3 regions of the Paenibacillus sp. BK720 genome follow, and region 1 is predicted to be linked to each of the others. Evidence: riboswitches for the same ligand, from Rfam matches in the RefSeq annotation. Region 1 holds a riboswitch; each other region holds the start of a gene.

The links. Region 1 has a riboswitch for cyclic di-AMP ahead of FHT67_RS23080 (hypothetical protein). Riboswitches for the same ligand answer to the same signal wherever they lie in the genome.
Region 2: it holds a riboswitch for cyclic di-AMP, as region 1 does, so the genes downstream of both, FHT67_RS28020 (3D domain-containing protein) here and FHT67_RS23080 (hypothetical protein) in region 1, are expected to answer to the same signal.
Region 3: it holds a riboswitch for cyclic di-AMP, as region 1 does, so the genes downstream of both, FHT67_RS17685 (TrkH family potassium uptake protein) here and FHT67_RS23080 (hypothetical protein) in region 1, are expected to answer to the same signal.

What each region holds. Positions count from the first base shown of each region.
Region 1 covers NZ_JAASRQ010000006.1:286,017-296,464, forward strand. Annotated here, with positions in the region: gene FHT67_RS23055 (beta-galactosidase) at 1-1,510, opposite strand, end outside; gene FHT67_RS23060 (DHA2 family efflux MFS transporter permease subunit) at 1,717-3,270, opposite strand; gene FHT67_RS23065 (aldehyde dehydrogenase) at 3,432-4,808, opposite strand; gene FHT67_RS23070 (lysoplasmalogenase) at 4,897-5,541, shown strand; gene rlmN (dual-specificity RNA methyltransferase RlmN) at 5,656-6,726, opposite strand; cyclic di-AMP (ydaO/yuaA leader) riboswitch at 7,161-7,355, shown strand; cyclic di-AMP (ydaO/yuaA leader) riboswitch at 7,466-7,649, shown strand; gene FHT67_RS23080 (hypothetical protein) at 7,772-8,191, shown strand; gene kdpF (K(+)-transporting ATPase subunit F) at 8,371-8,448, shown strand; gene kdpA (potassium-transporting ATPase subunit KdpA) at 8,482-10,161, shown strand; gene kdpB (potassium-transporting ATPase subunit KdpB) at 10,207-10,448, shown strand, end outside.
Region 2 covers NZ_JAASRQ010000010.1:62,267-72,714, reverse strand. Annotated here, with positions in the region: gene FHT67_RS28065 (YaaR family protein) at 1-54, shown strand, start outside; gene holB (DNA polymerase III subunit delta') at 74-1,051, shown strand; gene FHT67_RS28055 (PSP1 domain-containing protein) at 1,056-1,865, shown strand; gene FHT67_RS28050 (initiation-control protein YabA) at 1,925-2,314, shown strand; gene FHT67_RS28045 (tRNA1(Val) (adenine(37)-N6)-methyltransferase) at 2,431-3,081, shown strand; gene rsmI (16S rRNA (cytidine(1402)-2'-O)-methyltransferase) at 3,111-3,998, shown strand; gene FHT67_RS28035 (AbrB/MazE/SpoVT family DNA-binding domain-containing protein) at 4,121-4,375, opposite strand; gene FHT67_RS28030 (HD domain-containing protein) at 4,660-5,955, shown strand; gene FHT67_RS28025 (TatD family hydrolase) at 5,986-6,759, shown strand; cyclic di-AMP (ydaO/yuaA leader) riboswitch at 6,943-7,151, shown strand; gene FHT67_RS28020 (3D domain-containing protein) at 7,395-8,528, shown strand; gene rnmV (ribonuclease M5) at 8,685-9,224, shown strand; gene rsmA (16S rRNA (adenine(1518)-N(6)/adenine(1519)-N(6))-dimethyltransferase RsmA) at 9,243-10,139, shown strand; gene FHT67_RS28005 (hypothetical protein) at 10,169-10,360, shown strand.
Region 3 covers NZ_JAASRQ010000004.1:484,822-495,269, forward strand. Annotated here, with positions in the region: gene sdhA (succinate dehydrogenase flavoprotein subunit) at 1-156, opposite strand, end outside; gene FHT67_RS17670 (succinate dehydrogenase cytochrome b558 subunit) at 184-855, opposite strand; gene FHT67_RS17675 (LysR family transcriptional regulator) at 1,179-2,057, shown strand; gene FHT67_RS17680 (potassium channel family protein) at 2,428-3,090, opposite strand; gene FHT67_RS17685 (TrkH family potassium uptake protein) at 3,108-4,448, opposite strand; cyclic di-AMP (ydaO/yuaA leader) riboswitch at 4,520-4,681, opposite strand; gene FHT67_RS17690 (CPBP family intramembrane glutamic endopeptidase) at 4,932-6,524, shown strand; gene FHT67_RS17695 (hypothetical protein) at 6,690-7,178, shown strand; gene FHT67_RS29720 (hypothetical protein) at 7,284-7,754, shown strand; gene uvrC (excinuclease ABC subunit UvrC) at 7,785-9,662, opposite strand; gene FHT67_RS17710 (YqzM family protein) at 9,889-10,035, shown strand; gene FHT67_RS17715 (YezD family protein) at 10,095-10,313, opposite strand; gene cysW (sulfate ABC transporter permease subunit CysW) at 10,367-10,448, opposite strand, start outside.

The DNA of each region.
Region 1 (10,448 bases):
TGCCGAGCAGCTCCCTGAACGCCCCGGGCAGCGTGGCATCATTCATCCGGTTGTTCCACAGCTTTGTCCCCGCGCGTATATCGAGCACAACGGTGCCGCCCGCGGCCGCATAATGCGCCAGCCTCTCGGCAACGCCCGGCTTTGCCATCATATAATGCGGCAGAACGACCAGCTTGTAGCTATCGAAGGAATGCTCATCGGAGATGACGTCAACGGGAATCCGGCTGTCGTAGAAGTACCGGTAATAGGACTGGAACTGACGGTCGTACCGGTGCTCATGGGTTTGCGGCTGAATCTCCATCGCCCATTCATTCTCATAGGACCGGATCATTGCCACTTCGGCCCCGCTGCCGAGTCCCTCCATCAGAGGCAGCAGCCGCTGCAGCTCTTTCCCCGTTCGCGCCGCTTCTTCGTAACGCCGTCCGGGTATGCCGTCATGCGGCAACAGGCCGTGCCAGAATTGCTCCGCTCCAAACAGGCAGGTTCTCCAGCGGAAATACAAGATCGCGTCCGCCCCATGGGCAACGGACTGATACGTCCATTTGCGCAGCTCGCCCGGCTTGGGCGTCGGGAACAGCATGTTGCCGCCCGGCGGACCGCTCTGATGCTCCATCATCCAGAAGCTCGCCTGCTTAAAGCCCCTGGTTGCATCCAGAGCCAATGCGGAGCTCCGCGGATCGGGCTTATCGGCAAACATCAAATTCGGGTAATTGTCCAGCGATGCGAAATCCAGCTCCTTCGACAGGTCGAAGTCGTTGATCTCGTTAAACATACCCATCATGTTGTGCGTAATCGGCTGATGCGGAGCAAGGGAGCGGATGATATTCAGCTGAAGCTGCTGGAACCGGACTGCGGAATCGGATGAGAAACGCCGGAAATCAAGCTCCATGCCGGGATTATGAAGCGGAAAGACCGTATAAGCCGGCAGCTCGATTTCGCCGAACGCGTTATAAATCTGGCTCCAGAAGACCGTTCCCCATTGCTCGTTCAGGTTGTCGATGTTCCCATACTTGGCCTCCAGCCATTGCTGGAAGGCCGTCCGGCAATTATCGCAGTAGCAGCGAGTCGTATCCGTGCAGCCAAACTCGTTATCGATCTGCCAGGCTACTACGTTATCGCAAGCGCCGTATCTTGTCGCCAGCTGCGTAACGATTGACTGAATATAAACAGGGTAATGGGGATGGTTATAGCAATAATGCCTCCGGTGCCCGAAGCCCCTGGCAACTCCCTTGTTATCCCGCATGTAGAGGTCGGGATGGCGGTCCATGAGCCATTTGGGCGGCGTAGCCGTCGGGGTGCCCAGCACGACCCGAATGCCTTCGGAAGCCAGAATGGACAAGCTTTTGTCCAGCCATTCGAAGGTATATTCGCCGGGTCTCCTCTCAAGCTTCGACCAGGCAAACTCCCCGATCCGGACGATATTGATGCCGGCCTCCCGCATCAGCTTCGCATCCAGCGGCCAGCGTTCCTCCGGCCAATGCTCCGGATAATAACAAACGCCAAATTTCATAGCTTGCAACCTCTCCGTTCTGCTAGCTTGCCTTTGCTTGCGGTCAGGCGCCTTAAGCCCCTGCCTGCTCCTATTATCTAACGGGACCGGCGGCGGCAAAACCGGGGAAGTGAGAGATGAACACCCGACAAATCAGTCTGATTTGGGCAAAAAAAAGCACCCGCCACTCGGCTGTGAACAGCCTGGTGGCGGGTGCTTGCATCCTTCTATCCCATATGAAGCCCTTCGAGAGCCGCTTCCGGCTTCTCGGCCTGCGTGTTCTCGCCGGAACTTTTCTTGCCTCTGCGGAGCAGAAGTCCTAACAGGGCACCCGCAATAGCAACAAACACCATAATGCCAAAGGTGTAGTCGAATGCATCGACCGCCAATGCGAGAAGCTGCTGCAGCTGCTCCGGACTCGCCTGCGCGGCGCCGCTTCCCGCGGTCTGATTCGCCAGCGCTTCGGGCGGCACGTTCGCTTCAACCATCAGCTTTGCAATCCTCTTCGTCAGAATCGTGACGAGCAGCGCTACCGCAAGCGAGCTGATTACCTGCTGCATGGCGCTCGTAAGCGAAGTAACCCGGCTGACCAGCTCCCGCGGCGTCTTGTTGATCAGATGGGAATTCAGCGGCATCATCATAAGCCCCATTCCCGAGCCGGCCATGATAAGCGGCAGCAGCAGATCCTCTCTTCCCGTATGAATATCGAGATTCGAGTATTGGAAGATGGCGCCCGAAACAAGGCTAAGCCCGATAACCACCAGCCAGCGGACCCCGATCCGGTCAAACAAATAACCGCCGATCGGCATCATGCAGGCCGATGCCAGCGCTTGCGGGAACAAGGTAAGGCCGGTGTCGAAGGCACCGTAGCCGCGGCCCTGCTGAAGAAACTGCGGCAGCAGGAAAATCGCTCCGAAAAGAGAGAACTGAACAATCCACTGCACCACAATGCCAAACGAGAAATCAACCGAGCGGAACACCCGAAGATCCAGCAGCGGATGCTTCGCGCGCAGCTCTACGATAATAAAGACGATTAGCGCGATGCCGCCAACGATAAGGCCGGAGAGCGTTTTGTCCGAAGTCCAGCTTTCGGCGCCTTGGTTAACGCCATAGGATAACGCCGCGAAAGCGAGCGGCCCCAGAATCATGCCGGGAATATCTAGTCCCGCAAGCTTCTTGGTCGCCAGCTTCGGCAGTTTCCATAAGCCAAACAATACGCTGATAATGCCCACGGGCAGATTGATCAGGAAGATCCAGCGCCAGGAGTGGTACTCGACGAGCCAGCCGGAGAGAATGGGGCCAATGGCAGGCGCAAGAAGAATCGGCACGCCCAGCATCCCCATGACCTGCCCCACCTTGCTCGGCGGACTCAGCCGGTAAACATACGCCATCGCGACCGGCAGCACGAATCCGCCGCCAAGCCCTTGAATAACGCGGAACGCAATGAGCGTTTGCGGGTCGTTCGGCAGCGCGCACAGGAGCGAGCCTAACGTAAAGAGGATGACCGAGGTCAGAAAAACCGTTTTGGCGCCGAACCGGTCGGACAGCCAGCCGGCAAGCGGAATGACAGCCGCTTGCGCCAGCATATAGCCCGTTACGGTCCATTGCAGAGTGGGAAGCTGCGTATGGAAATCCTCTACGAGCTTCGATAAAGCGACATTCATCGCCGTTGTATCGAGAATAACCATAAAGCAGCCGAGAATAATCGCGACAAGCGGGAGCAGGATGCTTTTCATGCTGAATTCCTGCTCCTGCGAATGATCGTTTAACCGTTGTTCCATCCGTATAACCTCCTACATGGAATACACCATTACGCCACAGGATGAGGGGACAACGGCTGCCAGTAATGGTTGTTTGCTACCCCATGTTACTGAGCAAACCAGCCTTTAGTCAAATAAATTTTTTACAAATAAAGTTAAAAACTTTTATGACGGATGCGCCTCTATTTCATCAGCCTCCGAATGATCGAAAGACCACCCTTCGCCGACGGATAACGGAAGGCGAAATCGAACCTGGTCGTTTGCTTCAGCACGCTTTTCATATGGGAGAAGGTCTTGAAGCTGTACTCGCCATGATAAGCACCGAGCCCGCTCTCGCCCACGCCGCCAAACGGCAAATACGGCGTTGCCAGATGCATGAGCGTATCGTTGATGCATCCGCCGCCAAACGGCACGGCTTCGGTCACCCGCTTCTGAATAGCCGCGTTCTCGCTGAACAGATAGAGGGCAAGCGGCTTCGGACGCGCATTGATTTGGTCAATTGCTTCTTGCAGTTCGTCATAGACAAGGACAGGCAGAATCGGGCCAAAAATCTCCTCCTGCATGACCGGCATATTCCAGTCCACGCGGGTTAATACGGTAGGCTCGATCCGGAGCGACATTTCGTCTGCCCCTCCGCCCATGACAGCCTCCCCTTCGCGAAGGAAGCCAGCGAGCCTTTGAAAATGGCGCTCCGATATAATTTTGCCGTAATCCTTATGATCAAGCGGACTCTGGCCATAGAACCTCGTTACCGTTTTGCGAAGATGCTGAAGGAATTCCTCCAGAACGCTATGGTGCACAAGCGCGTAATCAGGCGCGATGCAGGTCTGGCCGGCATTAATAAATTTGCCGAAGGCAAGGCGTCTCGCGGCCAGCTTGAGATTGGCGTCATGATGCACAATAGCCGGGCTTTTGCCCCCAAGCTCGAGCGTAACCGGCGTCAAATGCTTGGCCGCGGCGGCCATGACCTGCTTGCCGACGTTAACGCTGCCCGTAAAGAAAATTTTATCGAACGGCAGGTCAAGCAGCTCTTTGCTTACTTCGACCCCGCCTTCCATAACGGTTATGTAAGAAGGATCAAATGTATCCTGAACAAGCGAGGACATCACCTCCGACACCGCGGGCGACAGCTCCGACGGCTTCAGAATCGCCGTATTGCCCGCCGCTATAGCTCCCACAAGAGGCGCCATCGCGAGCTGGAACGGATAGTTCCACGGTGCGATAATAAGCGCGGTGCCAAGCGGCTCCGGCACGATGTACCCCTTGCTGCCCATGTGGGTAAGCGCCGTTTTGACCTTGGCGGGCTTCATCCACCGCTTCAGCCTCTTCTGCACGAAAGAGATTTCTTTGAGAACCAGTCCAATCTCCAGCATATAGGACTCCTGCTCGCTCCGGTTCAGGTCAAGCCGAAGCGCCTGCATAATCGCATCCTCGCGTTCCGTAATGGCTTGGCGCAGCTTGGCCAGCTGCGCCAGCCGGAATTCGAGACTCCGGGTTGCCCCCGTCCCGTAATAATGCCGCTGCTTCTCCAGCGATTGTTGAGCTGTATTCATGTTCATATTCATGCGATACCCCGCCTTTTCGATAGGAATCCAGACTTGAAAAACGAAATTCTATGCTATAGTTAGGAAAAAGGAGCGATGCCGATTGAATAAATTGCTGCCTGCCCTTATTCTGCTTACGGGCTTGCTTTACATTTTTATCATTCCCGCTGAACCGCATGCCGTCAAGCTAATTTTCAAAGCGATTCCGATGCTGCTGATTATCGGTTACGCTTACTTGCAGCCCGCGCGAAACGGTAAGCGGTTTCAACGGATCGTGCTAACCGGTCTTGTCTTCTGCGTGATTGGCGATGTTACCCTGGGTAACTTTATCGTAGGACTGTCCGCCTTTTTAATCGGCCATTTGTTTTATTTAAGCGGGTTTTTCGGACAATGGAGGTTTTCCTTCCGGCGGCTCGTCACGATTGTTCCGATCGGAGCATACGCCGTTTATATGGGGTATGAGCTTATGGATGCTCTCGCAAAGTCGGGAGACGACGGTCTCAAACTCCCCGTGCTTGTCTATGTAACCGCCATTTCGCTGATGGGCTGGTCGGCCATCATGTCCGGCAACGCATGGGCGGTTGCGGGCGCCTTGCTGTTTATGGCTTCCGACTCCATTCTCGCCTGGAATAAGTTCGTCTCGGATGTGGCAGGCTCGGATATCCTCATTATGACAACTTACTATGCCGCGCAGATTTGCATTGCGGCCTGCATCGGTTACCGAAGCCGCACCGCTCCCGCAAGATGAAATGGCTTCGCCGTCCTTAGGCGGAGGAGCGCGTTTCATTCCGGATTATAGACCCTTGGAATTGCAAAAAGCCATGATCCCGCGATCATGGCTTTTATTATGCCGTGCCGGTTGTTAGCCGGCTTTTTCCTTGTTCATCTGCTTGCTGCGCAGCTGGCCGCAAGCCGCGTCGATGTCGGCGCCATGCTCGAGGCGGACGCTGACGCTGACGTCTTGTTTTTTGAGCGTATCGTAGAAGCTCTTAATGGAATCGTTCTCGCTGCGCTGGTATTGGCTATGCTCGTCAACCGGATTGTAAGGAATCAGGTTCACGTTCACGAGGGAGCGGCGGCGGTCGCCCACCAGCTCGGCAAGCTCAAGCGCATGCTCCGGCCGGTCATTCACGCCCTTGAGCAGAATATACTCCAGCGTGATGCGGCGGTTCGTCCGCTCCAGATAATAATCGATCGCATCCATCAGCTTCTCGATCGGAATCGCACGGTTGATCTTCATAATCCGCGTCCGCAGTTCATTATTAGGCGCATGCAGCGATACGGCGAGATTCACCCCTTGATCCTTGTCGGCAAATTCTCTGATTTTATCCGCGAGGCCGCTTGTCGATACCGTAATATGGCGCGGTCCGATAGCCAGGCCTTTATGATCCTTCACCGTTGTAAGGAAGTCGTTCAAGTGAATAAAGTTATCGAATGGCTCGCCAATACCCATGACAACGATATGGCTGACCTTCTCGCCTTGACCCGCTTCATCAAGATGGAGCTGGATCTTCATGATCTGCTCGACAATCTCGCCGCTTGTCAGGTCCCTGCTCTTCTTCAAAAGGCCGCTCGCGCAGAAGCTGCAGCCGATGTTGCAGCCAACCTGCGTGGTTACGCAGACCGACAGGCCGAACTTATGGCGCATCATCACCGTCTCGATCAGGTTGCCGTCATCCAGCTTGAGCAGCAGCTTGACGGTGCCGTCCTTCGACACCTGCTTCGTATGCTCGACCAGCGTCTGTATCGCAAAGTTCTCCTCCAGAAGCTTCACGCAGTCCGGATGAACCTCGGCCATGTCCGTAAAGCTAGTAACCCGCTTCCGGTACAAGTATTCCCACACCTGAGTCGCACGGAACTTTTTATGCCCCCGCTCGCCCAGCCATGCCGTTAATTGATCTAAAGTAAATCCATATATGGATGGTGTACTCATCGTTATTCCTCTTTTCACAAACGCGGCGGAAACCGCATACTGCTCCTATTGTCCCAAAATTAGCTGACGAAAACAAGGGGCGAAAAAGTCCAATCCTTCCATTATACGCTCATTCCGCCCTCTTATCTCATTCTCTCGTCTAACTCGCGCACTTATTGTACCGCTCCAGTTTCCTGCGTGCACCGCCCGCTGTAAGACGGTTTTTCCGTGTTATTTAGTCTTTCCAGGCAATCCAATTAGGCTTGCCTAAACCTAAATTTCGCAACGAATTATAGCATTCGCGAGATTTAGAGTCCAAGAAGGAGCATAGTAGAGTTCCCTTTCAATGTAAACGTTCTAACCAAGCTCCTTGTCAGAATTAGACAATATGCCGCCCCCACGGTTCATTTACAACCTCGACCGGCAGGCGTAATATACGATTCAGCAATTGATTGAAGTAGCAATCGCTGAGTTTCCGTTAAGGGAAACGGGGGAACCAATCGATAAGCGGCATCGCAACGGTGTGAGAGCCGGAGCAGCTTGCTTATCCGGGGTGAATCCGGGAAAAGGCTGCGCGCGGCCGTACCCGGTAGGGCGACTCTCACCGTCCGAATCCGTCAGCTAACCTCGTAAGCGATGAAAATGCTGCTGCTTATGGCAGAGGCATTTTCCAGGTAGAGAGGATGATGTGATCTTGTGACCTTAAGGGGCCGCGGGGATCTTTCCTCTGCGGCTATTTCTGATGCCCATTTTTAATCAACTGTCTTTATCGCTTAATCCCCTACACGGGGGAACGGGGGAACCAATCGGACAGCCGGCTGCACGCAAGCCAGCTTGTCCACGGGGTGAATCGCCAACGCGGCTCTAATCGGGCTTGTTGGCGTAGGGCGACTCTTACGCCCGAATCCGTCAGCTAACTTCGTCAGCGTACCAAGAGAGGCAACGATGATCGTGAATATAGGCGCGGTTTATTTTGTGCTGCGCTTATAAGCCGCGTGAAGAGTCCCTCTTCCGCGGCTTTTTTGTTTGTCGTTGATTCCTCTAACGAAAAGAGGAGCGTAAACACATGGTCGACTATATACTCGTCTCCGCACCCAACGTGCAAGGCGAGGACTTTATTAAACAGCTGCTACGCCGGCACATTCCGTTTGCGGCCATCGTGAACAATAAGACCGAGTATGAGCGGATGCTGGAGCTTGGCGTGACCACGGTCATCGTCGTCAACACAACGGATGAAGCCACCTGGCGCGTACCGGAGCTGCCGGTCGGCCGGATCTTTTTATTCGAGAGAAGCCTGAACTTATGCTGCCGTTATATCCAGATCTGCCGCAGCTGGACGTCGAAATCGATCTGCGTCGTTACGGACAGTGCAAACCCGCGTCTGATCTACAAAGGAATGGGCGCGAATGATGTTATTCATTCAAGCCATGCGGATACGTCTTTTCTAATCATAAACGAACTCATGGCAAGCCAAGATAATCGGTAAAGGACATGCTAACCAGACAAGAATTGCCCCAAATGGCACCTGACGGCCATGCGGCAATTCTTTTAGGAGGAATATACGATGCAGGATATTTATATGGTGCTGCTGCTGGCAGCGATATTCGTACTCTTCGCCGGCTTTATGCAATGGTGCGACCGGGCTATTCAAGAGGAGGATAAGCGATGATTGTCACGTTAGTGCTTGCCCTGTTTCTCTTTCTCTACTTAGTTTATGCCTTGATCAACCCGGAGAAATTCTAAACCCTAATCGATCGCTGGGAGGCCGCAATGGCAATGGATATTTTACAGCTCATCATCGTGGTTGGCGTGCTTATTCTGCTCGTCAAACCGCTCGGAACCTACGTGTATCACGTGTATTCGGATCAACCGAACCGGATCGACCGCGTTTTTGGCGGCATCGAAAGGTTCATCTATAAGGTAATCGGCCTGAAGTCGCGTGAGGGCATGACTTGGAAAAAATACGCGCTGAGCTTCCTGCTCACGAATATCGTGCTTGTCGCGATCAGTTATTTGATTCTGCGCCTGCAGGGCAGCCTTCCGGGCAACCCGAACGGCATTGGCGCTATGGAAGAATCGCTTTCGTTCAATACCGTTGTCAGCTTTATTACAAATACGAACCTGCAGCACTACAGCGGCGAGACCGGTCTGTCCTATTTCTCGCAGATGGCCGTCATTATGATGATGATGTTCACATCGGCGGCTACCGGCTTCTCGGTTGCGATTGCTTTTATCCGCGGCTTAACGAGCAGGGGCAGCACAATCGGCAACTTCTTTACCGATTTCGTGAAATCCCATACGCGGATTTTCCTGCCGCTCGCAACGCTTATTACGCTGGTGCTTGTGGCGCTTCACGTGCCGCAGACGCTGCAGCCTAACGTTACGGCAACAACGCTGGAAGGAGCAGCGCAAAGCATCGCCATCGGGCCGGTTGCTTCGCTTGAATCGATTAAGCATTTGGGTACCAACGGCGGCGGCTTTATGGGCGCCAACTCGGCGCATCCATTCGAGAATCCAAGCCCGCTGACGAACGTGATCGAGATTTTGTCCATGTGGGCGCTGCCTGCATGCCTTCCTTATGTATACGGCAGGTTCGCGGGAAACCGCAAGCAAGGCTGGGTTGTGTTTGGCGCGATGATGTCGCTGTTCCTGGTATTCCTTGCAACGGTCTACACGGCTGAGCTGCATGGCAATCCGGCACTGAACAACCTTGGCGTAGACGCCTCGCAAGGCAGCATGGAGGGCAAGGAAGTCCGGTTCGGCATTGCCCAGTCCTCCCTGTTTACGGCGGTGACGACGGCAGCCACTACAGGTTCAGTTAACAACATGCATGATACGCTGACCCCGATCGGCGGTCTTGTCCCGCTGGCGGAGATGATGCTGAACGTCGTGTTCGGCGGCAAGGGCGTCGGGCTCGTCAATATGCTGATGTATGCCATTCTTGCCGTGTTTATCGCCGGTCTGATGGTTGGACGGACACCGGAGTTTCTCGGTCGGAAAATCGAACCCAAAGAAATGAAGCTGATCGCGATCGCGATTCTCGTTCATCCGTTTATCATTTTGGCGCCAACCGCCATTGCTTTCCTGACGGATCTTGGCCAGGGTGCCATTACGAATCCGGGCTTTCACGGCATCTCGCAGGTGCTCTATGAATACACCTCTTCGGCTTCGAATAATGGCTCCGGCTTTGAAGGCCTTGCCGACAATACGCCGTTCTGGAACATGACGACCGGTCTTGTCATGCTGCTTGGACGTTATATTTCGATGATTGCCATGCTTGCCGTAGCCGGATCCCTGGTCCGCAAAAAGCCCGTACCGGAGACGATTGGCACATTCCGGACAGACAACGTGCTGTTTGGCGGGATTCTAGTAGGAACCGTAGTGATTGTCGGCGCGCTTACGTTCCTGCCTGCCGTTGTACTTGGACCTATTGCAGAGCATTTAACGATTCGCTAACGGATAAGGATGAGGTGAATAACCGTGACCACACAACGCAAATCCATGCTGACCTCGGCGATTATAAGTCGCGCGGTAAAGGACAGCTTTCTGAAATTAAATCCGCTCACCATGATGAGAAATCCCGTCATGTTTGTCGTCGAGGTCGGTACGCTTGTCGTCCTGCTGATGACGATCTTCCCCGGCTACTTCGGAACGGAGGGTCGTATCGGATTCAATCTGACGGTCTTTCTGATCCTGCTGTTCACCGTTTTGTTCGCTAACTTTGCGGAAGCGCTGGCCGAAGG
Region 2 (10,448 bases), on a different contig from region 1:
CTGCTTGGCCGGATCGGTGAAATTCGCGGACTTCTTATTAATTTATTGTTTTAGAAAGAAAGGGTAAGCAGCAATGAGCATGGAACAAGTAGCCGGCCAATGGAAAGCAAAACGAATCTTAAAGCATGCGTTGCAGAGCGGAAAAGTATCGCATGCTTATTTGTTCTACGGCCCTTCCGGCACAGGGAGAAAGGCTATGGCCAGAGCTTTCGCCAAGGCCCTCTTCTGCACCTCTGGCGGGGATGACGCCTGCGATCATTGCTTGGAATGCCGGAAATTCGAGAATGGGAATCAGCCGGATCTGCTCACTATTACGCCGGATGGGCAATCCATCAAGATCGATCAAATACGCGAGCTCCAGCGCGAGCTTGCTTACCGGGGAAGCGGAACTTCGCGGAAGGTATATATTGTCGAGCGTGCGGAGACAATGACCCTTCAGGCAGCTAACAGTCTGCTTAAATTTCTAGAGGAGCCGCTTTCCCCCATTGTTGCCATATTAATTACGGATAATGGACAAGCCGTGCTTCCGACCATTCGTTCAAGAGCGCAGTGGGTGCCATTCCTGCCGTTCTCGTCAAACGAAATGCTGCAGTCTCTGGTCGATGAAGGAGCGCCGCCGACTCTGGCCCGCGCAGCCGTTCAACTGAGCTCCGGACTGGAAGGCGCTAGAGAGATTATCCAACAGAATCAGTTTGCAGAAATCAGAAACGTAGTGATACAATTAGGGAAGGAGAGTCTGACCCGATTCACCGCGGGAATGCTCACCGCCCAGCAGCAATTTTTCAAAACGGACCTTGCGGGTGAAGCGCAGCTCATGCTGTCGTTACTTGTATTATGGTTCAAAGACATGATTCAATTTCAGGCCGGAAGGCAGGAAAGCATTGTTTATATAGATCAGTTGGACTGGATTAGCAAGCATGCGTTTAACCGCCCGATCGAGAACTGGATTTCTTGTATCGAGCATACGCTTGAAGCGGGTAAGAAGATACGTTCCAACGTATCTCCGCAGCTTGCTGTCGAGCAACTATTGGTAAACCTACAGGAGGGCTAAATCCTTGTATAACGTTGTCGGTGTCCGCTTTAAGAAGGCGGGCAAGATTTATTACTTTGATCCAGCCCTGCACCCCGTGGACAAGGACCAGCATGTGATTGTCGAAACGGCCAGGGGGATCGAATATGGTAAAGTCGTGGTCGGACAGAAAGAAGTCGGTGAAGAAGACGTTGTCCTTCCGCTGAAGAAAGTGATCCGGATTGCCAGCGAGGTAGATGCGAAGGTCGTGGAGGAGAACCGCGCTGCCGCGAAGAACGCATTTGCCACCTGTTTGGACAAGATAAGAGATCATCAGCTCAAGATGAAGCTGGTTGATGTGGAATTCACGTTCGACCGGAACAAAATCATTTTCTATTTTACGGCTGAAGGAAGGGTCGACTTCCGGGAATTGGTAAAAGACTTGGCTAGTGTGTTTCGTACGCGCATTGAGCTTAGGCAAATCGGCGTACGCGACGAAGCGAAGATGCTGGGGGGCATCGGGCCATGCGGGCGTGTATTATGCTGCTCCTCTTGGCTCGGGGATTTCGAACCGGTATCGATCAAGATGGCCAAGGATCAGAACTTATCGCTCAATCCTACGAAGATTTCGGGATTATGCGGCCGTCTTATGTGCTGCTTGAAATATGAGCATGACAATTACGAAAGCGTGCGGGAGGAGCTTCCTTCCGTTGGCAAAATCGTCGTCACGTCTTATGGCGAAGGCAAAGTAACGGGCATCAACGCTTCCACGAAGTCTGTGTACGTGCAGTTGTTCGATGTGTCGGGTAAACCGAAGGAGCTGCCGCTCGACGATGTGGTTGTGAAGGAAAATTGAACGACTACGTTTGAAAGCTCTGGGGTGAAAGCTTGGAGAACAAAGAAATCTTTAATCAAATGGACGAATTAGAAAGCCGGATGGGCGATTTCCACGTCCATCTTGGCGTTCTGAAGCAGCGGGTCAAAGAACTGCTGGAGGAAAATCAGCAGCTGAGCATGGAAAATGAACGGCTGCGCAAAATATTGAAACGCGAGACGTCGCCGAAGCCAAGAACAGCTGTAAGCCGCCAGGTAGGACAAGCCGTCCAGCCTGCCCGCCGGGAGGTTGCAGTACATGCGGAGGAAGATACGGTTCACGATACATCGCAGCAAGCCGGTCTCGTCGGTGAGGCGCATGATAATTTGGCTAGGCTGTACCACGAAGGATTCCACATTTGCAACGTGTATTACGGGCATTTGAGGACAGAAGGAGATTGCCTGTTCTGCTTATCCTTCCTCAATAAATAATAGAACATTGTATGTATACCGTCCTCGTCTATGTAGGGCGGTATCTTTATGTCAGGGGAGTTAGGTCAAAGGTGCGGGATGTAAAACTGGAACCAAATGAACGAATTGATGATTTGATGACGGAGACGGGCCTCCGTATCATCCAAAGCCGGGAAGTATTCAGCTTCTCTCTGGATGCGGTGCTGCTATCGAAGTTCGCAACGATTCCAAAGAGAGGACGGATTCTTGATCTATGCACAGGAAACGGGGTAATCCCGATGCTGCTGACGACAAGGACCGATGCGAAGATCGACGCGGTTGAGATCCAACCAAGATTGGCCGATATGGCAAGGCGCAGCGTGACAATGAATAATCTGTCTGAGCAGGTTTCCATCATAGAGGCGGATCTGAAAATATACATGAAAGAAGCGGGCAATGGTATTTATGACGCCGTAACGGTCAATCCTCCATACATGGCGGTAAAAGCGGGCGACTCGAACGAGAATGATCATTACGCCATCGCGCGCCATGAAATTCATTGCACGTTAGATGATGTCGTTCATGCCTGTGCAAGGCTTGTCCGTTCGGGAGGAAAGGTGGCTATGGTTCATCGTCCTTCGCGGTTTATCGATATTATGGAGACGATGCGGAAATACCGGCTTGAGCCAAAGCGCGTGCAATTCATCCATCCGAATGCGCAAGGAGAGGCCAATATGGTATTAATAGAAGCGATACGCGACGGCAAGCCGGAGCTTAGGCTGCTGCCGCCGGTCTTCGTATACGAATAAGCCATTTACGGATAGGAGGGAGCAAGGATATGATACAAATTCAAAAAAGCTTTAAAGATCAAGCGGATAGCGATTACGGTATCTTATATTTGGTCGGCACTCCAATCGGCAATCTGGAGGATATGACCTACCGGGCAATCCGGACGTTAAAGGAAGTGCAGCTTATCGCGGCTGAGGATACAAGACAGACCCGAAAGCTTCTGACTCATTTCGAAATCTCTACGAGATTGGTTAGCTACCATGAGCATAATAAGCAGGCTAGCGGAAGCGAGCTCATCCGTTTATTAATAGAAGGGCAGTCTATTGCGCTTGTCAGCGATGCAGGCTTGCCTGCCGTCAGCGATCCAGGGGCCGACCTTGTTAAGGATGCCGTAGAAGCGGGTATTAAGGTAGTGCCGATACCGGGAGCAAATGCGGCTTTATCGGCTCTGATCATATCGGGTCTTCCGACCGATCGGTTCATGTTCACGGGATTCCCTCCGCGAGATAAAAAGCCGCTTGCCGAATGGCTGGCCCGTCTTGCCCGCCAAGAAGGGACGCTTATGACGTATGAATCTCCCCATCGCCTGAAGAAGACGCTGGAAGCCATGCTGGAGCACTGGGGCGACCGGAGGATTGCAATGGTTAGAGAGCTTACGAAGCGCCATGAAGAAGCCGCACGCGGCAGCATATCCGAATGTCTAGCTTTTCTTGAAGAGAACCCTCCCCTGGGCGAATACTGCCTCATAATTGAGGGGGCAGCTGCAGGAGCGGGAGACGCGTCAGATAACGGAGAGAATTGGTGGACGCTGCTTGAGCTTGAAGAGCATGTGGCCCACTACGAGAACGAAGGAATCGACCGCAAGGAGGCTATTAAAAAAACGGCTCAGGACAGAGGCCTGCCGAAGAGGGAAGTGTATAACGCAGTCAATCGATAGATTACTGCGTTATTTGGGCAAAAAAAGACCTTCCTGGCCGGGTTCTAGCACAGGAAGGCATCAAGGAGTATAAAAAGGTTAGAATTAACAAGTTGGTGTATTTCTATTATAACCTATATTTCTTATTTTGTCACAGGAGAAGGCATTTCAGATAAACAAATATGGCAAACAATTTTGCCTTTGAAGTAAGATACGTTTTCTGCATTGCCGCAGAAGATACATGCAGGCTCGTATTTCTTAAGCATGATACGCTCGCCGTCTACATAGATCTCCAGAGCATCTTTCTCGCCAATACCAAGCGTACGACGCAATTCGATTGGAATAACAACACGACCCAATTCGTCGACTTTACGTACAATACCAGTAGATTTCATCATGATTTTGTTTCTCCTCTCAGGAAATAACATTTCGTCACTATTCGACATAGTTTTTCTTTTTATGGCTACTATAATACCAACGATTCCCATAATAGTCAACCGAGAATGTCTCTGATAGACCTTATCAGACCTATATTTATGGGAATTTGACTCTATAGCAAGGTCATATTAATCTTACTATAGAATACAACAGCTTCGACAATTTGGAAACTATATTACGACACTATTCGACATTCTATCAGAGTTTTGTGTCGAAACCATGAACAAAGGAGTTGAAAGGGCGAATGAATCAGCAGCTGACCGAAGAGAAGGTTTTTAAGGATCCGGTACACAAATATATTTACGTGCAGGATCAGACGGTGTGGGATTTGATCAATACGAAGGAGTTTCAGAGGCTTAGACGAATTCGCCAGCTTGGAACCTCTTATTTGACGTTTCATGGCGCAGAACACAGCCGATTCTCCCACTCCCTTGGGGTTTATGAAATAACGAGGAAAATCATCTCGCAATTCGAGCGTAACGAATATCCGGGCTGGCCGATGGAGGAAAGACTTCTGGCGCTCTGCGCAGCGCTCCTGCACGACGTTGGCCACGGGCCTTTTTCCCATTCGCTGGAGCAGGTATTTGACACCCATCATGAGCAGTGGACCTGTGCAATCCTGCTGGAGGATACGGAAGTGAACCGCGTGCTGCGCCGCGTCTCGGAGGATTTCCCGGAGAAGGTAGCCTCGGTAATCAGCAAAACGTACCCAAACCCCATTGTAGTAAGCCTGATCTCCAGCCAGATGGATGCGGACCGAATGGATTATCTGCTTCGGGACGCTTATTTTACGGGGGTCAACTACGGTAACTTCGACCTGGAGCGAATTTTGCGCGTCCTTCGTCCTGTTCAGGGCAAGATTGTCGTGAAAGAGAGCGGGATGCACGCCATTGAGCATTATTTGATGTCCCGTTACCAGATGTATTGGCAAATTTATTTCCATCCGGTTACCCGAAGCTCGGAGATTATCCTAAGACAGATTACGCGCCGCGCCAAGGAGCTGTACGACAATGGTTACGCATTCTCCTGGATGCCGGGACCAATCAATAAGCTGCTGGACGGCAGCATTACGGTAACGGATTACTTGAAGCTGGACGAGGCCTACATGCAGACCATCTTCTCGTTATGGACCGAAGAGGAGGATGCTCTGCTGGCGGGATTATGCGACCGTTTCCTTAATCGCCAGTTATACAAATACATTACGCTGGATGATCCGGGGGACTCTTTATTGGAACAAGCAGCCCGGGAGTTCATCGCAATCGGCCTTAATCCGGACTACCATATGGAAATCGATTTTCCTTTTGACCAGCCCTACGACATTTATCGCCCGGATGCGAAAAAAGGCGGGAAAGAGGAAAAAGCGCCGATTCTGCTGCTGAGCGACGAGAACAGCTTAAGCGAAATATCGGTAAAATCCGACATTGTCCGTTCCATCAGCGGCCTGCATCAAGGCCAGTATCATATCTATTATCCGATTGAACCGCTTCTTGCCGCAGCTGACCGGCTAAGCCCGGGCGTTCGGCAATTGTTTAAAATTTAACTCTTTATATAGAAGGAGCTTGCAGCTAAGATGATATCTTTATTCGACACGCATACCCACCTGGACTCCCCGCAATTCGACAGCGACCGTGAAGAAGTTATCGAAAGAGCGCGCGCTTCCGGTGTCGATTTAATGATCAATATCGGCTTCAACCGGGAGACAATTCCAACGACGATGGAGCTCGCGGAAAAATACGATTTTATTTACGCAGCGGTAGGCTGGCATCCGGTAGACAGCGTTTTTATGGAGCCGGGGGACCTGGAGTGGATTGAGCAGCTTTGTTCCCATCCGAAGGTTGTAGCCATAGGAGAAATCGGTCTTGATTACCACTGGGATACCTCTCCGAAGGAGGTGCAGCACCGGGTATTTCGGGAGCAAATCCGCCTTGCCCGGAAGCTGGGTAAGCCGATTGTCATTCATAACCGGGATGCGCATGAGGACATTGTCCGTATTCTGAGGGAAGAGAAGGCGTCTGAAGTCGGAGGAGTCATGCACTGCTATTCGGGCAGCTGGGAAACGGCCAAAATGTGCCTCGATATGAACTTTTATATATCGTTTGGCGGACCGGTCACGTTCAAGAATGCAAGGGTGCCAAAAGAGGTGCTTGCGAAGGTTCCGCTTGATCGTCTTCTCATCGAAACGGACTCCCCGTATCTGTCTCCTCATCCATTTAGAGGGAAGAGAAACGAGAGCTCTTATGTGTCTTTAGTCGCAGAGGCCGCAGCGGACATAACAGGAAAATCCAAGGAGGAAATCGCTGTTATTACAAGCGCAAACGGTAAAAAATGTTTTGGTATTGTTTAAAAACGGTCTAAAACCGCTGAAATAAAGACTATTGCGGCGATAAAACTCTTTTTACTTGTTGGAATCGCCCCTATTTGCCTTCAGAATCCTAAAATTTCGTTAAAATCGTCTTTTAACGCATCTTTACAATTCTGTGGTCAGGAATGTATGATTTTTCTCAGAGCTTTAACTTTTGTATTGGATTTCCAGTTTGCGCTTAATCTCCGAAAGCCGGAGAGCGGGGGAACCAACGCCAGCGGATGCATCGTTAAGACGTCATGAAGCATCTGCCGCGTATGAATTCTTCAGGGGTGAATTTTGCGGCGATTGCCATGAGCATTCGTTCCGTGGATAGGGCAGCTCTCTCGTCCGAACCCGTCAGCTAACCTCGTAAGCGATTATAGAGAGCGATCAACCTCGTGTATTCACCTTTTCCTGAATGTTTGATTACCCAGGAAGCCACGATCAGATCCTCTGTCGAAGGCTTCTTTTTATTTTCGATTTCGCTATTCGGAAATAGTCTTTACAGGGTAAATCTTGGAGGTGGGAGGCCGTAACACTGGAGCGTGCTTGTCACGCCAATATACTCAATAGTCGCGTCAATAGTATCATGCGTAACAGATTGGCGGCGGGGCTATGAAGGAGGACCGATAGAAGTGGGCATGATCCAGGCTAAGGAGACCCATGGGAAGCGATCATCCAGCATGACTTTCGCAATGCGATGGAAGCATGAAAATTTGCGTTTAATTGTTCTGAGTGCAATTATCTCAATCGCTATGACTTTCATGTTTTTGGTGTTGTTGTACGGATCGGCTGATAAGAGCGTATCCGTAGTGGTGAATGGACAAGAAACTGTCGTAAAGACAAAACAATGGGTCCTGCAACGCCTACTGGATGAACAAGCTATAACGGTTGGACCTTATGACGAGGTATCACACCCTCTGAATGCGTCCATCAAAGACGGAGACCGCATCGAAATCAAGTACGCGGTTCCGGTTACCGTAAAAGCAGATGGCAAAACATCGACGGTGTACACGACAGAGAAAACAGTACAGGCGGCGATCGGGAAATTAAATATTCCTGTCCGCGATCAAGATAAAGTTATCCCGTCTCTCGATACTCAGATTTCGAAGGCAATGACGGTTACCGTTACCCGCGTCGATACGAAAGTAGCAGAGACCGAACGGACTTTGCCGTTCTCGATCGTGAAGAAACAAGATCCAACCCTTGAGCAAGGGAAGGAGAAGCTGGTGCAAACCGGTAAAAACGGCGTCGTAATCGAGCGCGTGGAGAAGAAGTACGAGAACGGAGTTCTTGTCTCCTCCAAGCTGGTCGACAAGGTCGTTCAGAAGCATACGGTCAGTCAGGTCGTAGCGGTAGGCTCGAAGAAGGACGTACATACGCTCTCGGCCGCGAGCACAGCCTCGTATACAAAGAGCGGCGTAACGTTTAAGCCGAAGAAGATTCTCAAGAATGTAACCTTAACCGCCTATTCGGCAGGTGTAGCTTCCACGGGCAAGGATGAGAGTCATCCGGGCTACGGCATTACGGCTTCCGGCGCAAAGGTGAAGGAAGGCCGTACCATTGCGGTGGATCCCGATGTTATTCCAATCGGCTGGTGGGTGTACATCGAAGGAATTGGCTTCCGCAGAGCGGAAGACACGGGCAGTGCCATCAATGGCAACAAGATCGACGTTTACTTTGACAGCACAAGCTATGCCAATAAGTTCGGCCGGAAAAAAGGATATACCGTATACGTGCTTGGTCCGACCAAGCCATCCGCAAGCTAATGGCTTACCGCTATCGTATTTCATTGTTAAATATGCCATTATAAGAAGAGGCGCTGCCTCTTCTTTTTGTGTGCATGGAGATGCTAAGCAGGCTGCATATTATTGACGGTGAAAGAAGAGCGGAAGTTGCTGCTTTTTAGAAAGGAATGTTCGCTTGTGATTAAGGAAATTATTGTGGTGGAAGGCAAAGACGATACGGTTGCCGTGAAGAGAGCCGTTGAAGCGGATACGATCGAAACCAACGGTTCTGCGGTCGGCGAGGAAGTGCTGCGCCGGATCGAGCTGGCGATGGAACGCAGAGGCGTTATAATATTTACGGATCCTGATCATGCGGGCGAGAGAATACGCAAAATTGTGGCGCGGCGGGTGCCGGGCTGCAAGCATGCTTTTCTGCCGCAGGAGAAGGCGATGTACAAAGGCGATATCGGAATTGAGAACGCAAGCCCCGAGGCGATTCGCCAGGCGCTCTCCGAGCTTCGGACGGAAATGGCGGCCGGAGAAGGGAATATTACCTGGGAGGACTTGATGGAAGCGGGTCTTATCGTTCATCCGGACGCGGCAAACCGCCGGCTTCAAATGGGCAAGCTGCTGGGGATCGGGTATGCGAACGGCAAGCAGTTTTTCAAAAGGTGTACAAGCTTCCGTATTTCCCGCGAAGAATTCGCGGAGGCTCTGCGCACGATGGAACAGGGATAGGAGATAGGAGTGAACGGCATGAGCGGAAACGATATAAAGGCGATTGAAGTGGCAACGCCGAAGCGCACGAAGGAAATTATCGCGAAGTATGGCTTTCAGTTTAAGAAAAGCTTGGGCCAGAACTTCCTGATTGATCAAAATATTTTGCACAAGATCGTAAGCGCGGCCGGACTCGACAAGACGAAGGGCGCGCTTGAGATCGGTCCGGGCATCGGGGCGCTTACGCAGCATTTGGCTGCCGCCGCGGGCACGGTAACGGCTATCGAGATCGATAACCGGCTTATTCCGATTCTAGGCGACATTCTGGCGGGCGAGGAGCACGTGAAGGTCGTGCACGGCGACGTGCTTAAGCTGGATCTGAAAAAGCTGTTCGAGGAGCGTTTCGCGGATGTGAGCGGCGTAAGCGTAGTGGCGAACCTGCCGTATTACGTGACGACTCCGATCCTGATGAAGCTGCTGGAAGAGCGTCTGCCGCTCGAAAACATCGTCGTCATGATCCAGAAGGAAGTCGCGGAGCGGATGGCGGCAAAGCCGGGCGGCAAGGAGTATGGCAGCCTGAGCGTAGCCGTGCAGTATTATTGCGAGCCGCAGCTTGTCTGCATCGTGCCGCATACGGTGTTCATCCCGCAGCCGAATGTCGACTCGGCTGTCATCAAGCTGGCGGTGCGCGAGAAGCCGCCGGTAGAGGTTGAGGACGAGGCGCATTTCTTCCGCATCGTTCAGGCGAGCTTCGCCCAGCGCCGCAAGACGCTGGCGAACAATCTGACGGCGTTCGTGGGCAAGGAACGCCGCGAGGAAATGACGCAGCTGCTTGTCAGCTGCGAGATAGACCCTGGCCGTCGAGGGGAGACCTTGTCCCTCGACGAGTTCGCCCGCATCAGCCGCGCCTTTCTGGCGGCGGGCTGGCGGGGTTAGCTCGGCCTGCTGCGGCGGCCGAGCCTGGTTTGAGCCGGCGGCGAGCGGTTAGCGCCGCCGACTTTGTTGTAGGCGCGCCCGCCGCCGGAGTGGCGGGCGGAGAGGGCCACGGCACGGCTGCGAAGCGCCGTGCGGTCCTCGGCGCTTACAGCGGCTTTCCAGGCCCGAGCAACCCTCTAATCGGTTCAGACCACCCGAAAAGCATTCCGTCGTCTACCTGATGCCTTGTAACACGGGATTTTCCTTTTACTGTCCATTAAAACCGCTAAACGCACTAAACGCACCCTCTAACGCACCTTGTACATGATT
Region 3 (10,448 bases), on a different contig from region 1:
AGCGCCGTTAATGCCGCCTTGCGCGCAAACGGAATGGGAACGTTTCACCGGCACGAGGGAGAACAGTTCCACATGCACGCCCGCTTCCGCCGCTTTAACGGTTGCCATAAGGCCCGCAAGACCGCCGCCAACGACGATAATTTTATTTTTAGCCATAACGTTTCGCTCCTTGTCTAAATACTACTAACCGATATTGGTCAATGCCAATGCGGCACTTGCCGTTTCCTTGAATTCGTCACCCATAAATGCTACGAGGGACAGGATGAACAGCGCAGCTACAAGCACAAAGATTACCATGCAGATATTCGCCGAAACCCGTTGAGCTTTCGGGGAGACCGTAATACCCCAGCTGATCAGGAACGCCCAGAGGCCGTTGCTGAAGTGGAATACCGCAGCCAGAATACCGATGAGGTACAGAATGAACAAAGCAGGGCTAGTTGCAATATTATGCATGGTCGAGCCAAGCTCTTCATGCGTTACATTGCCAAGCGCTACCTGCACGCGAGTCTCGAACACGTGCCAGATAACAAAGATAAACGTGATTACCCCCGTTATACGCTGCAACGTAAACGCCCAGTTACGTTCATATTTGAAACGTCCCGAGTTGAGGTTCGACTGATAAGCCATATACAAACCGTAAACACCGTGGAACAAAATCGGCAGATAGATGCCGAAGATCTCGAGCAGCGTTACGACAGGCAGGCCGTTAATAAAATGAACCGCTCTGGTAAAGCCTTCCGGCCCGCGCTCATACGCCTGAAAATTGGCCAGGGCATGCACGATGATAAATCCACCCAGCGGAATCACCCCAAGCAGAGAGTGAAGCTTGCGCCAGTAGTACGAATTTCCTTTCATTGATACTTCTCCTTTCCAGACTGTGGTCGCTCCATGACATTTTTACTGTTGACAAACCATTCTACATTGTACCCCCGGCTATTAAGTCCGTCAACAAAAGTCGACACCATTTGCGAAAGTTTCATTTCTCGACTTTTATTGAACCCCGCAAAATATTAGGACTTCGGAGCTTAGGCTTCACATTGCATTGCGAGGGCTATGAAAATTGTGAACGTTCCGTGTATGCCACCCTTTTAATCCTACTCCTTTTGAGCTTATAATGGAATTGCATATTTATTATAATTTATTATAACCAATTCACATAAGCGATCGGGGAGACCAAAATGATCGAAGAATTTCATATGTTTGCATCTATTGTAGAGCATTCCAGCATGAACAAGGCAGCTGCGCTGCTTAATTTGTCCCAGCCGGCTTTATCCCGCAAACTGGCCAAGCTTGAAGAAGAGATTGGCGCCAAGCTGTTCGAGCGCGTAGGCAAAAGGCTTGAACTGACCCGCGTCGGCCAATTGACTTACGAATATGCCGTAAACCTCCGCAAGCTGCACCGCCGTTATATGGATTCCGTCGCCGAATACACCGCGGCGGGACGTACCTCCATTACGATTGGGGCCAGCTTAACGACGCTGCAAACAACCTTACCCGATTTCATCAAGACGCTAAACGCCAGTCATCCGGAATTCGACATCAAGGCCGTAACCGGGAAAACCCACGAGATTGTCACTCTTGTCCGGGACAACAAAGCGGATATCGCCATCGTCGCCTCCATGATCGAGGACTCCCAGCTTCATTGCGTGCCGCTGTTCGACGATCATCTGCTGCTCGTCATACCGACCAGCGTTGCCGTTACGCATGAAGAGCCTCTTTCAATAGAAGATTTAAACGGGCTGCCGATGATCTTGTTCTCCAAAGGAACCTGGTATCGCAGGCTGACCGACGAGGTTTTCGCCAAATACCATCTTCAGCCGGATGTCAGGATGGAAATCGATTCCTTCGAGGCTATCGTCCGTCTGCTTCATACGTGCCGCGCGGCAACCTTGCTCCCGCATTCCTATATGCGCAAGCAGTTATTAGCCGACAACGAACTTGTCGTTGTCCCCATCCGCGAGCTTGAAGAAACCAAGAGAACGACTTGTCTCATCCACAACGACCCTTCCGATCTTCATCCGGCGGTCCGCAGATGGATCTCGGAGCTCGGTCAGTAAAGAGGGGCGCTTTTAATCTTTTCGCACTTGTCTTTCTCTTTTGCCTTTCTCTCTTCTCTCTCCCGCAAGGGAGGACAGTGGCTTGCGCTTTTTAGCGCTTCACTGTCCTTTTTCATTCCCTCGCGAGGGGGAATGGATGGGTGCGGCGCGAGGCGGGAAAGGGGTATCTCTGGAGGAGCGAAGCGTTCGCCTTTGTCACTTCCTTTGCTGCATCTATGTAAACCTGTTCAGAGCAAAGGAATGACAACAGCGGCCGGAAGAGATACCCCGTCCCGCGGAGCCATCCCGCCCCTTCCATTCCCCACCACCTCTGCCAGCCAGCGAGCAAAAAAAGGACAGAGAACGCTAACCGCGCCCACTGTCCTTATCATCACCTGATTATGGTTTCTTCAAACTGTTCAATCTGGTCGTTTGTTCCGATCACGACCATAACGTCCTTTTCCGTCACAACATCCATAGCCGTAGGAGCAATAATAATACCGGAAGGCTTGTTAATGGCTACGATGCTGCATCCGAACCGGGCACGCAGGTTCATATCTTGAAGCGACTTGCCGTTCAGGCATTTCGGCACCGAAAGCTCCGCAATGGTATACTCCTTCGACAGCTCGATATAATCAAGCAGATTCGGGGAGACAAGCTGATGGGCAACCCGGATGCCCATATCCCGTTCCGGATAGATAACGCGGTCGACGCCGATTTTCTCCAGCACCCGTCCATGCAGCTCGCTCATGGCTTTGGCCACAACCCGCTTCACGCCCAGGTCCTTCAATAATATAGTCGTCAGTATGCTGGCCTGGATGTCATCGCCAATCGCCACCACTCCGCAGTCAAAATTACGAACGCCTAGCGATCGCAGCGTCTCTTCGTCCGTGCAATCGGCCGATACCGTATAGGTCAGCACATTGCTCATCTCCTGAACGGCTTCCTCGTCCCGGTCGATTCCAAGCACCTCGTAGCCCAGCTTAATGAGCTCTCTTCCGAGACTCGAGCCAAACCGTCCCAAGCCTACGATCACAAATTGATTGTTCTTCATTCCTGCTCCCTATTCCCCTATCCAATCGTAATTTTGCCTTCCGGATACCGGTACAGCTCTTTCTCTGTTTTTGGTCCAAGCGCGTAAGCAAGCGTCAGAGGACCAAGCCGGCCGGCGAACATCGTTAATGCAATGACAATCTTGCCGAAAAACGTCAGCTCGGGCGTAATGCCCGTCGTGAGGCCAACGGTACCGAACGCCGACGTTGTTTCGAACAAAATTTTCAGAAACTGCTGGTCTTCCGTTGTGGACAGCAGCATCGTGACCAATATGACCAGCGTCAGCGACAGCATCGTAATCGTAAGCGCCTTAAAGATCCGGTCTTTCCCAAGCCTGTAATGGAAGAGAACGATATCCTCCCGCCCGCGGATCATTGCGATAACCGCCCCAACCATAGTCGTAAAGGTCGTCGTTTTGATTCCCCCGCCCGTGGAGCCCGGAGATGCGCCGATAAACATCAGAATAACGGTGAAAAATACGGTAGCCTGCCGGAGCTGGGTATAATCCAGCGTATTGGCCCCTGCCGTCCTTGGCGTAACGGACTGGAAAAAGGAAGCCAGTATTTTATCGCCCCAATTGAGGGATCCCAGCGTCATGCTGTTCGAAAACTCGAAAACAAAGATAACAAGGGCACCGACGGCAATCAGAATGCCGGTTGCCGATAGAACAACCTTGCTATGCAGCGAAAGCCGTTTGTTTTTCCGGAACTCCAGCAAATCCGCCATGACCACAAAGCCTAATCCGCCAAAAATAATAAGCAGCATCGACACGATATTAACGAGCGGATCGCCCACATACATCGTTAAGCTGCGGAAATGGCCGAAGATATCGAAGCCCGCATTGTTAAAGAAGGAGATCGAATGAAAAACCCCGTACCAAACCGCTCGGCCGAGCGGCATATCAAATGCAAACCGGACGGCGAACAGCACCGCGCCAACCAGCTCAATCGTCAAGGAGTAAAAGATAACCCTGCGGATTAAACGAACGATGCCCTCCATGCTCGTCTGGTTCATCGCTTCCTGCAGAATGAGCCGTTCCTTAAGCGAAATTCGCTTGCGCAGCACCAGCGCAATCAGCGTGGCCATGGTCATAAAGCCTAACCCGCCGATTTGAATCAGCGAAAGGATGACGATCTTGCCGGCGGTAGAGAAGTATGTACCCGTATCGACAACAACAAGGCCGGTGACGCAGGTCGCCGATGTCGCTGTAAACAGCGCATCGATAAAGGGCAGGCGCGATCCGTCATTGGAGGCAAAGGGCATCGACAACAGTATCGCTCCAATGATAATGATCATCGCAAACCCAAAGACAAGAATCCTTGGCGGAGACCACTTCAAGATATTGAGGTATTTGGTCATTGTTTTCTCCTTTTAATGGACCTTTCAACATTTGGGCATAAAAAAAAGCACGGGAACTCCCATGCCGGATGAGTCCTGTTCCACACAGCCTGCGAGGTTAGCTGACGGATTCGGGCCTGGAAAGGCAGCCCTATTCAAGCGGAATGCTCGAAATTCACCCCATGCTGGCGGATGGCTCCGGACAGCGGTTTGGTTCCCCCGTTTTCAATAACGAAATTCGGCTGATACGATTCGATTTATATGACGTTAACGATTATACGCCTTAAGGACGGAAACGATCAAAATGAGCCTAAGCGATAATTAGGCGGAATTCGTTCAAATATAGGCAATGCTATAAAGCAAATGGTCACTTGCTGGCTGCAAGTCCTTATTTCACCGCTTTCCGTTTGCATCCTCCGCTTTCGCCCGCATTGGATAAATCAGGTTAATAATGGTATGGTAACTGTAGCGAAGCATCGTCTGAATTCGAAATGGAGGTTTTGTATGATCCCTTCCATCGCTCCTCATGATTGGAAAAGGTTCTTGTGGGCTGCTGTTGCAGGCGCAATTATTTTTATCTTTACCCAATTCGGCCCTGCAGCCGGGGACCAGCTGTTCTCAAGCTCTACACCTAAGGTTATCGCAAAAAGCGAAGCCGAGTCCACCGCGAAAACGTTCGTCCAGGAACAGTTCGGCAAAACGGCCGTAGCCGCCCATGCGATTTATCAGACCGACAGTCTGGCAAACGGGTATTTCTCCAAGGAAGATCTGCTTGGCAAGTTCGAGGATCAATACGAAGCCAAGTTCCCGACCGATACGTTCCAGGTCAATCTGGAGCTGGAGGACGGCACCAAGGCTTACGTCTACGTCCATATGACAAACGGCGGCATCACGGGCTGGCATTGGCTTGGCGGTCAATCTGCCGGGAATGTCCAGTTGGTTCAAACGTCAGCGAAGGCTTTTGCCGAAACAAAAGGATTCCGGCCTGAAGAATTGGACAGCTTGTATAGAAATGACCAAGGTGACGCGGTTCTTCACCCAACCGGTTATACGCTTGGAGACGCTTCTCTCGAACTGATTATCGGCGTTGGTCTTATCGACGATAAACCTGTGATCACCAGGTACAAGCCCGCATTCCAGGCTCCGGCTGATTACGTCGCTTATGTGGAAGGCCAGAAAAAGACGGGCAGCGCGCTGTCTGTGGTCAGCCTGGCGTACATGTGCTTTATCTCCCTTGTCTTGTCGCTTATATACGCGATTCTGTACAGAGGACACACGACTTTTAAACGCGGGGTATTTATCAGCCTTGTGTTTATCTTCTTCTACATTTATAACAATCTGAATGTACTCGACGGCATTTTGGCAACCTTGGGCGAGCAGAGCCGGTCGGATGCCGAGATGAAGGCTACCGTCATGATTACCGTCGTACTGCTGATTCCGGTTGGCCTCGCCGTTTACTTCGCCCTTGTCGCCGGCGACGGGATGTGGCGCTCGCAGAAACGGCCGTTATGGCCGGGATTCCGCGAACGCGGCTATGGCGAGCATGTATGGCGCAGCGTTGGCCTCTCCTATCTCTTTGCGGCTATTATTCTCGGCGCGCAAGCGATTATTATGGTCGCCATGAAGTTTCTTGCCGGTTCTTGGGCAACCAGCGATGCTACGCAATCTGCGTACAATACGGATATGCTGTGGCTGATGCCAATGATGGCCTGGTGCGCGGCCATCTCCGAAGAAGCGATATTCCGGTTGTTCGGCATTGCTCTATTCAAGAAATGGTTTAAAAATACGTTTATCGCCACTCTTATTCCCACGGTCATGTGGGCGCTGGGGCATGTCGGCTATCCGATCTTCCCGTTCTATACGCGTATCGTAGAGCTGGTTATTCTGGGAACGGTATTTTGTCTTATCTTTCTCCGCTACGGCTTTATAACCGCCGTGTTCACCCACGCCATACTGGACAGCCTTATCATGGGCTTCGAGCTGGTCGGCGTTGGAGGAGGCGTCAATATTACCGCTGCCCTTATCTACGCTGTTCTCCCTGTTATCGTCGCGTGGGTTATCAAGTACTGGCATGGCCGGCGTTTTATACGGGTCTGAACGATTTCTCTTTATAAAAGGGATGTATCTGTTAAAGATACATTCCTTTTTTGCGTTTTACCGGTACCGCAAAGAGCCCATTTAATAGAAACGGTCATTTTGTCCAAGAGGAATCCTGTCCACCTTAATATAATCTATTATACCAATATATGGAGTGTGATAGGATTGATTGCAAGAATCAGCGGTTATGACCGCAAACAGAGCTCAGGCAGTAAATGCTATGAGAAACAGTCGTCGGGCAAAAAGTCAAGCGGCCGTCACAAATCGTCCGGGAAAAAGAACACATCGGGCGGCAAGAAAAACGATTGCCATGAACACAAGTCTTCAAGCAAAAAATCGTACGGCTATTCACACAAATCAAATGGCTGCAAATGCGAGCACAAATCTTCGGGCTGCAGCGACAATTCAGTAATTCCGTATAAAAAGGAAGAAAAATCAAACGGAAAAAGTTATGCTGAATATGCTTATGGCATCCTTAGCAAGCTGTCGCTCGGACAAGTTATTCACCGCGTTACGCTGGATAACGGAAAGGATCTGGATAAAGCGAAATGGGCTGGCTTTAAGAACGGGCATGCTACATTCTCTGCCTTCAACTACAAAACCACTTACCTCGTTTATGTCCCGCTGAACAAAATTACGAGCATCGCTCTTTAAAAGCACCGGACAAGGAACCATTTCGCATTTATATCCACTTTCGTACAGACGCAAATCTATCATCCTTCATATAATCTAGTACTACGTTTAAGAGGAGTGATAGATTTGCCAAACAAAAACAAAAACAATAATAACGAGAAGCATCAAAAACAAAACCCCGATGCAGCTAACAAGAGCCTTGGCAACCGCACCGGCGGCAACCAAAGCCCTGGCGGCGGCAACCGCACCGGCGGCAATCAAAGCCCTGGCGGCGGCAACCGCACCGGCGGCAACCAAAGCCCTGGCGGCGGCAACCGCACTGGCGGCAATCAAAGCCCTGGCGGCGGCAATCGTACCGGCGGCAATCAAAGCCCTGGCGGCGGCAACCGCACCGGCGGCAATCAAAGCCCTGGCGGCGGCAACCGCACCGGCGGCAACCAAAGCCCTGGCGGCGGCAACCGCACCGGCGGCAACCAAAGTCCTGGCGGCGGACGCAGCGCAGGCGCGGCAACCGAAGCCGGAGCAGAGAACAAATCGGGCAAAAAAGGCAAGGGCAAAGATAAAAGCAAAGGCAAAGATAAAAGCAAAGGCAATTAAAGAATGAAAAAAAGAAACGGGATGAAAAATTCATTCCGTTTCTTTTTCTTTTACCTCTTCGTTTAAAGCAGCTAAAATTTGCGAAGCCAGCTTCTCGCCAATCGAAAGAGGCTTAAATTCTTCGATGGAAGCTTCCTTAATCTTCTTGATCGAGCCAAAATGCTTGAGCAGCAGCTTGCGGCGCTTCTCCCCGATCCCCGGAATCGCATCCAGCTGGGAAGCGATCATTGACTTGCCGCGCTGTTCGCGGTGGAAGGAGATCGCAAACCGGTGGACTTCATCCTGAATCCGCTGCAGCAAATAAAATTCCTGGCTGTCGCGCGGCAGCGGCACCACTTCCGGCGGGTCGCCGGTCATCAATTGGGCCGTCTTATGCTTCGCATCCTTTACGAGTCCGCAAACCGGAATATACAATCCAAGCTCGTTTTGGAGAATATCAAGTGCTGCGGAAATTTGCCCCTTGCCCCCGTCGACTACGATGAGATCCGGAGGGGTCTGCCGCTCCTTCAGCATTCTTTCATAACGGCGCCGCACAACCTCGCGCATGGTCTCGTAATCATCGGCTCCAACAACGGTCTTGACCTTGTACTTGCGGTATTCCTTCCTGTCGGGCTTGCCATCCGTAAAAACAACCATTGCCGAGACCGGATTGGTACCTTGAATATTCGAGTTATCAAAAGCCTCGATACGCCGGACCTCCGGGAGTCCCAGCCATTCGGCTAATCCTTCCGAAGCGCGGATGCTTCTCTCTTCATCCCGCTCGATCAGGCGGAATTTATCGGCAAGCGCAATCTTGGCGTTATCGATCGCCATGGATACGGCTTCGCTTTTCCGTCCGCGCTGCGGCATCAGCACCTTCACCTTCAGCCAGTTATGCAGCATAGCAGCAAACTCATCCGCGGCCGTGGACGATTCCGCCGCCCCTTCTTCCTCTTCTGCCGGGAGCGGAAGCAAGATCTGCTTCGGCAATGCCGGATTATCGCTGTAATATTGGGTCACGAACGTCATAAAATCATCGTACTCATCCCCATAATAAGGAAACGTTGTGCCGCGCCGTTCAATCATTTTCCCTTGGCGCATGTACAGAATCTGTACGCACATCCAGCCCTTCTCTACCGCGTAACCAAAGATATCGCGATCAAGGGCATCGTTCATCGTAATCTTCTGCTTCTCGATAACAGCGTCGATGCTGATGATCTGATCGCGATATTCCTTGGCACGTTCGAAATTTAGCTCTTCGGCCGCCGCCTCCATCTTACGCTGAATTTCCGCTTTTACCGCATCATGGCCGCCGTTAAGAAATTTGGTGATCTCCTGGATCATTGCGTCGTACTGGCCCTGCTCCACCTCGTATTCGCAAGGAGCAATACATTGGCCGATATGATAATACAAGCAGACTTTATCGGGCAGCGTCCCGCATTTGCGCAGCGGATAAAGCCGGTCCAGCAGCTTCTTGGTCTGCTGAGCCGCGTAGGCATTCGGATAAGGCCCGAAATATTTGCCTTTGTCCTTGACGACGCGCCGCGTAACCTCTAGACGCGGATGTTTTTCATTCGTGATTTTAATATATGGAAAAGTTTTGTCGTCCTTCAGAAGGACGTTATACCTTGGATGATATTGCTTGATCAGATTGCATTCGAGAATGAGTGCTTCCATATTGCTCGAGGTAATAATATAGTCAAAGTCCCGGATTTCCGATACGAGCCGCTGCGTCTTCCCGTTGTGGCTGCCGTTAAAGTAGGAACGGACGCGGTTTTTCAGCACTTTCGCTTTGCCTACATATATAATCGTGCCTTCCCCGTTCTTCATTAAATAACAGCCGGGCTGGTCTGGAAGCAGCGCTAATTTGTTGCGGATGAGCTCTTCGGCTTCTGCCCTGCTGGCGGCTGTGTTGTTTTGTTGATCCATTTTCTCCCTCCTAAAAAGAATCACCACACAAATGGCCCAACCTTGGCCATTGTGGTGATTCTTACTTCCAAAACACCGGCTTAGCGCTGTTTATCTATTCCTTTATTTTAGCATATCGAACGCATGTTTCGCTTAATAATTGTCAATGAATTGCTTTACAATTATTCGTAAAGTTGGGTATACTATTAGAAGCTTGAATGGTCTTCAAGGGAGGCGTAATCCACAAATGGAAAATGTACGTGATCCGCGCGAACATGTGAACGAAGAACCGCGCCACGACTTGATGGACGTTATGAACGGCTTTGGCGGAATGCTCGGCTTTATGACCGTCTTTTTCGCTGCAGCCGTCATCATTAAATTCATCATCTCGTAACCACAAACAAGAAAAGCTCCGTACCGGATATCCGGTACGGAGCTTTTTTCGCTTTATTCTTATTGAGCGACGGCACGAAGATTATCGCCGTTAGCAGCCTTTTGCTCCGGCTGCGCCTGCTTGTGGGAAGGCTGATCGTAACGTGTGCGTTCAGTACGGTCGATTTGAACAATACGTCCATCATGTACGGTAATATTGACAGAACCATACTGCAGCCCATTAACTTGCTCAAGGATACGGTCCAACCACAACTGATCTACTTCCAACGGTTTTGCCATTATTAACCCCTCCATAATCAACCGATTTACTCGGCATTAGTTTCAAAAAAAATTTACTCGGCTTGTTCGCGCGATTCGTTTTGATTCGTTTTCCATTCGAACAAAGCCTTCACCAGCAGAGTCAGGACGGCCAGC